Regions from separate parts of the Acetobacter sp. KSO5 genome, predicted to be linked through region 2. Evidence: predicted binding sites of a transcription regulator. Region 2 holds the regulator's gene; the other holds the start of a gene.

Region 1 (6,651 bases), 930 kb from region 2:
TCATTCAATCGCTGAACAATTGTCGACAGATCATTATTGCTGCCGCGTTCATACATGCTGGACGCTGTGCTCATCTGCGGCACAATGAAATTGGAGACGAATGTCAGCAGGCCATGTCGCTCATTGTAGATCATCGCGCTGGAAAGCATGGCATCAATAATGCTGTAAGCGTCCTGCAGGATGGTCTTGGTGAAGCCTTCCTCGTTAAAACGAAAACCCCAGATAACGCGGTCGCTCAATACGGAGCGTAGTGGGATTTGCAGATACTGAAAATCGTAGTCCGAGACAGGGGAGGGCGGGGCCTCAGGAAGAACACTGACGAAATTATAAGGGATATAATCAAATGTCGTTTCAGGGTGCCGTGCCTGAAGCTGCTCATGGTAAAGCGCGGTTAGGCAGGAGCCTACCAGTAGCACTTTCCCGATTTTTACGTTTGTGACTTCAAGGTCAGATGGGAACAGGAATTCAGCATCGGACAGACCTGCGAGCGGTGCTGAGGGCTGCGAGGTAGGCTGCGTTTCAACGGGCGCTGTGACCTGCTTTATAACAGGGGAGGCAGGAGTATCATCGGGCACGATAATAGCGTGTTGTTTGAGAATGAAGCGTGTGTCCGGATTGCCTGGGTGTTCCAGGACAATTGTAAGAAGACCCTCCGGATCTTTGAAGGCTTCGATTGAACGCCACATGATGTCACCGCCTTCATTCAGGAGCAAAAGACGGTAATTTTCTATTCGCCAGGATCGCTCATTAGGATGCGAGTATCCTTTGATTTCTCCAGACGGACTGAGGATCAGTTGGTCAGACAAAAGAGTCCCTTTGGTTGGCCCAAAAGCCCAGCGAAAATCAGTAACCGGTGGGGACACAACGGCGGATTGCCCCTGAAAGTTTTTCGTTTCAATCATTATTCAACCTACGATGTAAAAACAGACGTGATACCCAGTGAATAGGACTGTGACTTAGTGCACAGGCTGAAGCAAATTAAGAATTCTGTCTGAAATAGCCTTATAGACCGGACGGTCAAAGTGGGCCCCCCCAAACATCCCATCTTTGGCTAAATCGTCTTCTGTTTTTAGCACATCACCAATATCAATATAGTCAAAGCCATATTTCGTTGCGAGTGGACGTACCAGAGAGTTGATTTCACCAAAAAATTCCAGAAAATTCTGATCACGACCGACAGACTGGTTAAGACCAATAATAATGACGCGTTTTTGAGCGTTCAGGAGGCGATTAAACATATAACGCAGGTCACGCAGGAATATATCTTTCTGGAAGCCACCGAGGAACGTGAATTCATTTCGGAAGAAATTCCACTGGTCTTCTGAAACACCTTCCACGCCAAATTTGAGCAGTTCGTCATACGTTACGGCGGTATAATCAAACTTGTCTTTCGGGCCACCGGGCAGGTGATAGGGAAGGCCGAAATGGCCCATCGGGATGATCATCCCCGTTGTTTTGGATTGATAAAGTCCGTGGAAAGATTCTTGCGAGAAAGAAAACACATATACATCTGAAGTCTCAGCAAGAACATCTGTTTCAAAACGATTTGGGGGAATGCCCGGGAGGCGGGCAACAATTTCCCGGTTTCGCTCATCTTTCATATCTTTACAAAGAGCAACAAACCGAGGTGAGGCAATTATTTCCCAACCTTCGTATGCATAATTGAGTTCTTCGAGCGTATTGACTTTCGTACGCAGGAAATTGGACGTCATCATCATATCGCAGGCACCGCGAATGCAGACCTGCAGTCGCTTTCCGGCCGTGTTGTCTTCAGATGAGCTTTTGTCGACATCATCGACAACGGCAATCCAGTCTACAACGGGCGTTTCCAGTTTTGAGCCAACTTTGCCCTGAATGGGAACGTGACGCTCACCAAGCTTGCGCCACACAAACTGCTCCACTCCCATATTCATGGTTCGGCACGAAAATAGGAAATGGTGGAATTTATTTTTCCGGGAGAGGTAAAAGCCACAAATGCCGTAATTTCCGTAAGCATCAGCAACTTTTACGTAGCCAACATCTGTATCAAAGTCAGCTTCAAGTTCTTCCTGAAAACGGAGGCGCGCTTCTTCGATGTCTTCAGGCCACCGGTTTTTTGTGAAATTGAGCTGATTGGTCCGATTAACCAGATCATGAATGCGTGGGAACTCTGCTTCGACATCAGCATGGAAGCTGACACGAATATCGCTTTTCCGCAGGAAGGCTTCGTTGTCATCCCCGCTGGCAGAGATGTCGTTCTGCTTTGTTTCAAGCACCTGATAGCGTTTGAGGCGGCTTAGGTCGGGGTCAGGTTTACCGACTAGTCTGGAGTCATCAAGGAGCGTTTCAATGATGTCGGGCTCAGCCACATTCAGTTTAGGGACAAAATGCTTGGCTTCATTAAGGTTTGTAACATTATCATCAATAAAAAGGACGGTTTCAGGACGGAGTTGAATTTTTTCAATAATATCCTGAATAAGGGGACCTTTAGGAGCCCAGGCAATGCGTGGGAAGACAAAATCATCCCAAATTCCGAGCTGTTCCAGACGTTCTTTTGTGTCTTCAAACGTATTGCGGGAGCAGATGGCATTCACAATGCCTCGGCTATTAAGGGTCTTAACGATATCGATAGTTTTCTGAACTGGCGTAATTTCCCCCTCTGACAAAGTGCCCTGCCAGAATGTATCGTCCAGGTCCCAGATAACGAGACGAATACCTTCAGGTTTGTCTGCTTTTTCGGAGGGTGTTTGAGGCTCTAAGGATTCTCCTTTGGCCGCAATAACTGCGGTAATATCTGCTTTTAAAGCACTCAGGCCAAAGAAAACATTCCACAGTGGGTCTTGCTGAGGGTAGCTAATGAAAGTCAGCGTGTTTCCAGAATCAAGGGCCTGTTCAAAACGCCACATACAGCGCCCGTCCGCAGCATGAATTTCGAGAATATCGTCCTTCAGCGTCCAGGAGTGTTCGTTTGCATGCTCGTATCCCTTAATCAGGCCATTAGAGCCAAACCGCAAAGATGTTGTCAGGGGAGAGAGATTAAGAGGACCCCATGTCCATTCCACATCTTCTAAAAACGTTTTGGGAGAAGCGGGCGAATCTGACATTTTATTCCTCTTAGGTAATCAACCCGAGCTTAAAAAAACAAGTTGGATCTTACTCTAAATTATAAAGTAAGGCCTATCCAGCGATAAAGGTTGGAGGCAAAAAATGTTACATAAGTTCATAAGGGTTACGATGTGTCGACTTGTGTGCAAAATAATAAATAAAGGAGGTATTATTACAAAAGAAAATTACGAATGTGTTTGTTGTGTGTCGAGTGTTTTAAAATAAAAAAGGTGGATGCACTATGGAGTGCATCCACCTTTCGAGAGGCTTTAGAAGCTTCTAAGAGTAATAAAACTTTACTCTTAGAAGTCCATACCACCCATACCGCCCATGTCAGGGCCGCCAGCCGGAGCGGCTTTCTTTTCAGGGCGTTCTGCAACCATGGCTTCCGTGGTGATCAGCAGGCCAGCAACAGAAGCTGCGTCCTGCAGAGCCGTGCGGACGACCTTGGTCGGGTCGATGATACCGGCGTCAACCAGGTTTTTGTATTCGCCAGCCTGTGCGTCGAAGCCAAAGGCGTATTCTTTGGATTCCAGCACCTTGTTGGCGATAACCGCACCATCTTCACCAGCATTGTGAGCGATCTGGCGCAGGGGAGCCTGCAGAGCCTTGCGGATGATGTCGCCACCAACGCGCTGATCGTCATTGTGGTAGTGCAGGTGAGACAGGTTAGCAGAAGCGCGAGCCAGAGCCGTGCCACCACCCGGAACAATGCCTTCTTCAACGGCAGCGCGGGTTGCGTGCAGAGCGTCGTCAACGCGGTCTTTGCGTTCCTTGACTTCAATTTCCGTGGAGCCGCCAACGCGGATCACGGCAACGCCACCAGCCAGTTTGGCCAGACGTTCCTGCAGCTTTTCACGGTCGTAGTCAGAGGAGGTTTCCTCGATCTGCGCACGGATCTGCTTGCAACGGCCCTTGATTTCTTCGGACTTGCCAGCACCATCAACGATGGTCGTGTTTTCTTTGTCGATACGGACTTTTTTAGCCGTGCCGAGCATGGGTAGCGTGACGGTTTCGAGCTTGATGCCGAGGTCTTCGCTGATGACCTGGCCACCGGTCAGGATGGCGATATCTTCCAGCATGGCTTTACGACGGTCACCAAAGCCCGGAGCCTTAACAGCAGCAATTTTCAGGCCACCGCGCAGCTTGTTGACAACCAGCGTTGCCAGAGCTTCACCATCCACGTCTTCTGCAATGATCAGCAGCGGACGGCCGGACTGCACAACAGATTCAAGCAGCGGCAGGATCGGCTGAAGAGAAGACAGCTTCTTTTCATGGATCAGGATGTAGGGGTTTTCCAGATCAGCCGTCATCTTCTCCGTGTTGGTCACGAAGTAGGGGGAGATGTAGCCACGGTCGAACTGCATGCCTTCAACCACGTCCAGCTCGGTCTGGAAGTGCTTGGCTTCTTCAACCGTGATGACGCCCTCGGAGCCCACTTTCTGCATGGCTTCGGAGATCATCTGGCCGATTTCGGCTTCACCGTTAGCGGAGATCGTGCCGACCTGAGCGGTTTCCGCCGGGGTGGTGATCTTCTTGGTGTTCTTCTTCAGTTCCTCAACAACGGCCGTGACAGCTTTGTCGATGCCGCGCTTGAGGTCCATCGGGTTCATGCCAGCAGCAACAGCCTTGTGGCCTTCGCGAACGATAGCCTGAGCCAGAACGGTTGCCGTGGTCGTGCCGTCACCAGCGATATCGTTGGTTTTGGAGGCCACTTCGCGCAGCATCTGTGCGCCCATGTTTTCGAACTTGTCAGCCAGTTCGATTTCTTTGGCAACAGACACACCGTCTTTGGTGATGCGCGGTGCGCCGAAGCTCTTGTCGAGCACAACGTTGCGGCCTTTGGGGCCCAGCGTCACTTTTACAGCGTCAGCAAGGATGTCAACGCCACGCAGCATACGCTGGCGAGCGTCACCACCAAACTTTACGTCTTTGGCAGCCATATCAAATTCTCCTGTGAGAGATCAGTTTATAAGGTCGAAAAGCGGATCAGCGCGTCACACTCAGGCGGAAATCACGCCCAGAATGTCGCTTTCTTTCATGATCAGCAGCTCTTCGCCGTCGATCTTCACTTCCGTGCCGGACCATTTGCCGAACAGAACGCGGTCACCGGCCTTGACATCAAGCGCCACAACCTGCCCCTGCTCATTACGAGCGCCAGGACCTGCGGAAACGACTTCGCCTTCCATCGGCTTTTCTTTTGCCGTGTCAGGGATGATAATGCCGCCAACCGTCTTCTCTTCGCTTGCGAGACGACGAACGACTACTCGGTCGTGTAAAGGACGAAACTTCGTCATTATGGATCGCTCCACATTCTTTTTTGCTGCGGTGGCGCCCTTGTCAGGAAGCGACACCACCTGCATCTACCGCGCGTAATAAACGCCGCGTTGCGTTAGCACTCCCACCCCGGGAGTGCCAAAACAGGAGATAGGTTTGTCCTCCTCCTGAGTCAAGAAATGTGGAAAACTTTCTTCAACCTTTAATTTTCACTCACAGGGAGTCGCACCATGGGACAAATCATCACACTTAAGGCTGCGGATGGGCACGAATTTTCAGCCTATGAAGCTGGCCATGCCGACATGCCCTATGCACTGGTTGTGGTGCAGGAAATTTTTGGCGTGAACAGCCATATCCGGCATGTGTGCGACACATTTGCCGAGCATGGTTTCCACGTTATTGCCCCTGCATTGTTTGACCGTGCCGAGCCGGGTGTGGAGCTGGGCTACGAAAAAGCTGATATTCAGACTGGCCTGGCGCTACGTAGCCGTATTCCGCTGGCGGAAACGCTGCTGGATCTGGAGGCTGTCTCGGCTGCGCTGAATACCGCAAAGGTTGGCATTATCGGCTATTGCTGGGGTGGCCTGCTGGCGTGGGAAGCGGCCTCCCAGACCAACAGTTTTGCGGTTGCCGTTGGCTGGTATGGTGCTGGCATTGCAGCACGTATTAATGAGACTCCGCGCTGCCCTGTTCAGCTTCATTTTGGTGAAGCCGACACCACCATTCCACACACAGATGTGAGTACCATTCGCTCCGCTCATCCTGAGATTGAAATTTATATGTATGACGGAGCAGGGCACGGCTTTGGCTGCTCACAGCGGGCTTCGTTTGATCTGGATGCCTACGAACTGGCGCAGAAGCGCAGTGTTGCCTTTCTGGAAGCGCATCTGCGGTCTCACGCCGGACACAGAGCACCGGCAGAGGGTATTTTGATTGACAAGACCGCATCTTCGTGACCCGATAAGTACATCCTGTAACCGGTCATATGGTTGTCCGGTAGGAGATATCAGGGAAAGTTACCCGCCTATGCCGACCGGTACAGTTAAATGGTTTAATGCCACTAAAGGCTTTGGTTTCATCGCACCTGACGATGGGGGCAAGGATGTCTTCGTTCATATCACAGCTGTGCAGGCTGCTGGTCTGCGTGGTCTGAATGAGAATGAGAAAGTCTCATACGAACTCGTGACCGAGCGTGGTAAAGTTGCCGCGACTGAACTTAAGCCGATCTAAGTCGGCTTAAGACGAAGGGCCACAAAGCCCGGACGTGCGTTTTGGTCTGCCTGTTTGGTC
Region 2 (6,651 bases):
CAGGCGCTGACCTCAGCCTGCCCTCAGCAGCGGCCCCGGCAGACCGGCTTATGTCGATCCATGGCATGACAATGGATACGCAAGGCCGCGTCTGGGCGATTGATGATGGCAAACTGGCTGGCCAGCCCTTGCAGCCGGGGGCGGCGAAACTGGTTTGCTTTGACCCGCAAACCAACCGGTTGGTGCATAAAATTGTGCTTACCGCTCCGGCTCTGCTGCCGGACAGTCATATGAATGATTTGCGCGTGGACATGACGCACGGGCAGGCAGGCACAGCCTATGTGACCGATAGCTCTTTTGGGCACAGTCCTGCGCTGGTGGTGGTGGATATCGCTTCGGGGCGTCAGCGCCGTGTGTTAGCGACGCATCCCTCCACGCAGGCGGAGCCGGGGTTCATGGCGGTCGTGGAAGGAGTGCCGCTGGTCTACACCCCGGGCAAGCCGCTGCGCTTTGTGGTGGGCGGGGCGGATGGCGTCACGCTCAGCCCGAACAGTGACCGCCTGTTTTACGCACCTCTTACCAGTCGTCGGCTGTATAGCCTGCCCACGGCTTTGCTGGCCGATCCGACGGTGAGCGAGGCCGCGCTGGCGGCAGCCGTCAAAGATGAAGGGGAGAAGGGCACAGCCGACGGGCTGGCGACCGATGCGCAGGGGCGGATTTACACGACCAATTTTGAGCAGGATTGTATCTTGCGGCGCAATACGGATGGCTCATTTGACCTGATGGTGCATGACCCGCGTATTCTCTCGCCCGATGGGATTTTCTGCACCAAAACGTATGTTTACTGCACCTTGGGGCAATGGAACCGTCTGGCCAGCTTTAACAGTGGGCAGGACAAAAGAAAGCCGCCCTACCACCTGATCCGTTTCCCGATTGAGCCTATCCCGGAGTATAACACAGAACAGAAAATCTGATTTCTTCCGATCAGTTCATCTGTTTGCGGTTTTGACTATGCCGGGTTTCAGAAATTCATTCCCGTGCCGCTTTGTTGTGCGGCTTACAGCGCGGACATGTGCAGGTAGAGAAGCTCAAGAAAATCTGCCAGAGATTTCAGGGGTTTTTTCTGTTCAAGGCAGTCTTTTGCAAAAAGGAGCGCTGCCTTCTGGCGTGTTGTGCGGGTTGGCTGGTCGGTCAGGACAGAGAAATCTGCAACATGCGCGTAGCCAATGCTGCGGCGGATGATTTCAGCGGCACAGAATCCTGCCATATCCTGAAAAACATTTTGGATAAAAAGAGATTTTTCAAAATTCTGTGTCGATTTGTCTGTGGTCGCGTAATAGAGGGTTGAACGATCCTCTGCCCATTCTCTCTCCTGCCATAAGGCAAGGAAGCGTTTTTTGAAACTTGTCCAGAAGGTCTGGATCATATCCAGATGCAAAGCCTGACCGGCACGGTCGGATGTGGCGAAAAGACTGAGAATAAGATTGCCGACAAACAGTCCCGCATCAAACCCGATAGGTCCATAGGTGGCAAATTCCCCGTCAATAATCCGGGTATCAGTGCCCGTCGTCATGATGGAGCCTGTATGCAGGTCCCCATGCAGCAGAGCCTGCGGAGTGCATAAAAAGCGCAGACGGAGACTATCAATACGGGCCTGCACTGCCGGACTGGTGCGCAGGGCGGCAACAATCGGGGTGAGTTGCGGGTCTGCCCAGTGATTGCGCGGGTGGTCGTGGTACGGGTCCGTCAGAACCAGATCGACCGTAATGCGTGTGAGAGTCTGGTTGCGGGCAAAACAGATCCGGCGGTCCATAATGCGTTCAAACGGTTCCGCCAGCAGGGATGTCGCGAACGTGCTGCGGGCGACAAAATCGCCAACCTGCGCCGCAACAGCAGGGTGATAATGTCCGGCCATCATGGCGGTCCGCATCACCGTATGTCCGGACAGGCTGGGGACAATCAGAATAAACTGTTCAGGGTCAAAATGCAGACACTCTGTGGTCAGGTCTGGCACATGTGGAAAGACGGCGCGCAGATAGGCGGCTTCAAAAAACGTACGGTCCAGCGGCATTTTCCAGGCCGGGTCAACCCGCACATGCGGCAAGGCCTGTTTGAGACAAACACCGCCCTCCGGACCTTCTGCCACAAACACCATGTTGAGGTTGCCATCACTGACTTCCCACACGCGCCATTCGGCTGGTGTGCCGCCAAGGCGCGCTGCAAGAGGGGGGAGGGAGGCAATAACCGTCCGGACGCCTTCAAGGTCCAGAGTGGTGTAGGGAGAAGCCTGCTGCAATTCTGGCGTCGTCATGATGACTCTGTTTTTCCGGGCTTAGTCATGCCGTGTGGGTGAAGGCTGCCCACACAGCAAAGGAAACGCACGGACAGGGCGTGTCACCCTGTCCGAAAAACACCTTAATCCAGACAGGCCTGTTTGAAAGCCTTAAACGCGTGCGCGCGGTGGCTGATGGCGTTTTTCTCGGCTTCTTCCATTTCGGCAAAGGTCCGGTTTTCACCCTTGGGGGTAAAAATCGGGTCATAGCCATGGCCTTTTTCACCGCGCGGTGGCCAGGTGATGCTGCCATCCACACGGCCTTCAAAGCTGCGGGTGGTGCCATCCGGCCAGGCAAGGCACAGCACGCAGATAAACCACGCATCGCGTTCGTCCGAGCCAATGCCCTCTTCAATACGGGCCATGGCGGCAGGGAAGTCCTTGTTCGGGCCTGCCCAGCGGGCGGAGTAAATGCCCGGAGCGCCGCCGAGTGCGCTGACGCACAGGCCGGAATCATCCGCCAGAGCGGGCAGGCCGGTGGCTTTGGCCGCAGCCAGAGCCTTAAGCGCCGCATTGCCGGCAAACGTGGTGGCGGTTTCTTCCGGTTCTGGCAGATTGAGGTCCCCGGCAGACAGCACGGTGACTCCAAAATCCGCCAGCAGCGTGGAAAACTCTGCCAGCTTGCCGGCATTATGGCTGGCCAGAACCAGTTTGCTGCCAGCCTCCAGTTTGCCGTGCGTCATGTTAGCGGTTCTCCGCCGTTTCAACGGCCAGTGTCTGGGCGTCAAACAGAACGGACACGCCGGTGCGGGCCAGAGCAAACAGCTCGTTGAAGGCATCTTCCGTGAAAGGTGCCTCTTCTGCGGTGCCCTGAATTTCCACAATGCGGCGGTCGGCGGTCAGCACGAAATTGGTGTCGGCTGCTGCTGCACTGTCTTCTTCATAATCCAGATCCAGCACTGGGCCGGCTTTGGTCAGACCGCAGGAGACGGCGGCAACCTGCCCGCGCAGCGGCATGTGGCTCAGCACGTTTTTGGCCACCAGCTGGCCAAGGGCCAGACGCAGGGCGACCCATGCGCCGGTAATGGAGGCGCAGCGCGTGCCGCCATCGGCGTTCAGCACGTCACAATCCAGCGTGATGCTCATTTCACCCAGAGCAGCCAGATCCACTACTGAGCGCAGGGAGCGGCCAATAAGGCGCTGGATTTCCTGCGTGCGGCCAGACTGCTTGCCCTTGGCGGCTTCACGGTTGCCACGGGTGTGGGTGGCGCGGGGCAGCATGCCGTATTCTGCCGTGACCCAGCCGGTGCCTTTGCCGCGCAGGAAGGGCGGAACCCGGCTTTCAACACTGGCGACGCAGAGAACTTCCGTCCCCCCGACGCGGATCAGCGCCGAGCCTTCCGCGTGGCGGGCAAAGCCGGTTTCAATGGTGACGGGGCGCATCTGGTTGGGCTGGCGGCCGGAGGGACGCATGGGAAGCTCCTTAAGAAAGATTATTCTCTGCACATAAAGTGCTTTTGGCGGGAGCGAAACCATGGAGCCGTTTCATTGTTTTTCTTGTCATGCAGGACGGAGATGCGCAGAAGCAGAAGAGTCCTGTTGTGAAGGAGGAGCCTGACCCTCATGAAACGTGGTCTGCGACCTGCAAAACCCGTTCTGCCGCCGGGGCTGGATTCCCGGTCCGCCACCATTCTGCGTGAAATTGTGGAGGAATATGTGGCCAGCGGGGAGCCTGTGGGCTCCCGCACGCTGTCCCGTCGGCTTGGGTTGCCGTTGTCTCCGGCCACCATTCGCAATGTCATGGCGTCTCTGACCGAAGCAGGCTTGCTGTTCTCCCCCCATACGTCCGCCGGACGCCTGCCGACGGAAGCCGGGCTGCGCCTGTTTGTGGATGGTTTGTTACAGTTTGGCAGCCTCTCGGAAGAGGAATGTCGCGCTATCGGGCAGTCGCTGGAAGCGCGGGGGCGGTCCTTGCAGGATACGCTGACGGAAGCATCCTCCCTGTTGTCCGGCATGTCTGATGCGGCCGGGCTGGTGATTGCGCCAAAAGGGGAGGGTGGCGTCAAACATATTGAATTTGTGGCGTTGGGCGGCAACAGGGCACTGGTGGTGCTGGTGGGCACGGATGGGCATGTGGAAAATCGGGTGATTGAAACGCCCGTTGGCATGCCGCCTTCTGCACTGGTGGAGGCCGCAAACTATCTGAATGCCCACACGATTGGGGCGACCCTCCCGGACCTGCGGGAGCGGGTCGGGGCGGATATTGCCGAAAATCGCAGCGCTTTGGATCAACTGACAGCCGACGTGGTGGAAAGCGGTCTGGCGATCTGGGGGGGCGGCGGAGATGAACGCGGCGGCACCCTGATTATTCGCGGGCAGGGCAAATTACTGTCGGATGTAGACGGGCAGGAGCGACTGCTGGCCATTCAGGCCTTGTTTGACCGGCTGGAGCGGCAGGAAACTATGCTGCGTCTGCTGGAATTAGCGGAACATTCAGAAGGTGTGCGTATCTTTATTGGTGCGGAAAGCGGGCTGTTTGGCGGCACCGGCATGTCCATGGTCGTGGCCCCGGCGCGGAATGAGGCCAACAGGATTGTCGGCGCGATTGGTGTCATTGGCCCCACACGCATCAATTACGGCCGGATTGTCCCGGTTGTGGATTATACGGCGCGTTTTTTGGGTGAAATGCTCGGTTAAGGGCAAAATTCGCCATCATCTGGTCAGGAAGGGCGACGAGACTGAAGACGGCAGCGCATGAGAATGGTAAAGGACCAGCATGACAAGAACTCCGTCTTCTGGTGAACCCGGGTCTTCTTCCAATAATAATGAGGGAAGAGACGCATCTTCCCGACATGGTCCCGCATGGCGCAGGCCGCGTTTCCGCCAGTGGCGGGGGCTGCTTGGTACCGTCGCGGCTCTGGCGCTGGTGGGCACCACGGGGGCGGTCGTCCTCATCTGGACCCAGTACGAAGGGATTGTGGCCGATCTGCCAACGGTTGAAGGGCTGCGCACCTATCAGCCGCCGGTGATGAGCCGCCTTTATGCGTCGGATGACCGGCTGATTGCCGAACTGGCGGATGAGCGCCGCGTGTTTGTGCCCTCCAGCGCCATCCCGGACCGGGTGAAGAACGCCTTTATTGCTGCGGAAGACCAGAAGTTCTGGACCCACAAGGGCGTGGACCCCATGGCCATTGCCCGTGCTGGTCTGACGGATCTGACGCGCGGCAAGGGACGCAGGCCGATTGGTGCGTCCACCATCACGCAGCAGGTGGCGCGTGTCATGCTGCTGGGCAGTAATGCTGTTTCCATGAAGCGAAAGGCCAAGGAAGCCTTCCTCGCCATGCGGATTGAGCAGGTTCTGCCCAAGGAAAAGATTCTCGAAATCTATCTGAATGAAATCTATCTGGGCAGCGGTGCTTACGGGATTGGCGCTGCGGCGCAGACCTACTTCAATAAACCGCTGGATCAGCTGGATGATGCGGAAGCGGCCTTCCTGGGTGCGCTGCCCAAATCGCCCACCAATTACAATCCGGTTCGTTTCCCTGAGGCCGCCCGTGGCCGGCGGAACTGGGTGCTGGAGCGTATGGCGGAAACCGGCGCGCTGACGCATGAAGCAGCACGCGCTGCCGAGGCTGAGCCGCTGATCCCGCATACGTTTGTGCGCCCCGGTCCGGCTCCCGGCTCCGAGTGGTTTGCTGAGGAAGTGCGCCGCCAGCTGCTGGAAAAATACGGTCAGGATATGACCATGCAGGGCGGGCTGGATGTGCATACCAGTCTGGACCCCGCCCTTCAGCTGACAGCGCAGACCGTGCTGCGGCAGGGGCTGATGGCGTATGACCGTGCGCATGGTGGCTGGCGTGGTCCGGTGAAGCACCTGCAAACCGTCAGTGCCTCTTCATCTGAGGCAGAATGGGTTGCTGCCCTGAATGCGGAAGCTGTGCCGCTGGGCATGCTGGATCAGTGGCGTCTGGCCGTCGTGCTGGACCCGGCACATGGTCGTGTTGGCTGGCTGGAAGGTGCTGTTGTGCGCCGTGGAGCCGCCATGCAGGGTGGCACACCGCAGACGGGTGCGATTCAGGATCGTGATCTGTCCTGGACCCGGCGTTTCAGGCTGCTGAAAGCGGGCGATCTGGTGATGATCGAACCGCAGGCCGGAAGCAGCCGCGTGGCCTTGATGCAGGTGCCGCATGTAGAAGGTGCCGTGGTGACGCTGAATGCCCGCACCGGGCGTGTTATGGCGCTGGTGGGCGGCTGGTCGTTCCAGACCTCGCAGTTTGATCGTGCCACGCAGGCGCTGCGTCAGCCCGGTTCGTCCTTCAAACCATTTGTGTATTTGCAGGCGATGGAGCAGGGTATTTCGCCCTCGCAGTCGTTTGATGATTCGCCGGTGTCGTATGGCACCTGGCACCCGAACAACTACGAGAAGGATTTCTGGGGGC

Evidence for each region. Region 2 encodes HrcA, which represses chaperone genes, less so after heat shock. Its sites were predicted from a motif close to GTTNGCACTCNCNNNNNGNGAGTGCNAAC; they were not measured.
Region 1: groES (co-chaperone GroES) is a predicted target of HrcA. The motif match lies at 5,476-5,504, and genes of this name have one in related genera.

What each region holds. Positions count from the first base shown of each region.
Region 1 covers NZ_CP172014.1:2,398,858-2,405,508, reverse strand. The annotation lists gene ACHQGU_RS10790 (HAD-IIIC family phosphatase) at 1-686, opposite strand, end outside; gene ACHQGU_RS10785 (HAD-IIIC family phosphatase) at 957-3,083, opposite strand; gene groL (chaperonin GroEL) at 3,387-5,027, opposite strand; gene groES (co-chaperone GroES) at 5,088-5,381, opposite strand; gene ACHQGU_RS10770 (dienelactone hydrolase family protein) at 5,592-6,317, shown strand; gene ACHQGU_RS10765 (cold-shock protein) at 6,388-6,591, shown strand.
Region 2 covers NZ_CP172014.1:71,386-78,036, forward strand. The annotation lists gene ACHQGU_RS00335 (L-dopachrome tautomerase-related protein) at 1-914, shown strand, start outside; gene mtnK (S-methyl-5-thioribose kinase) at 998-2,251, opposite strand; gene rdgB (RdgB/HAM1 family non-canonical purine NTP pyrophosphatase) at 2,356-2,955, opposite strand; gene rph (ribonuclease PH) at 2,957-3,685, opposite strand; gene hrcA (heat-inducible transcriptional repressor HrcA) at 3,836-4,909, shown strand; gene ACHQGU_RS00360 (penicillin-binding protein 1A) at 4,989-6,651, shown strand, end outside.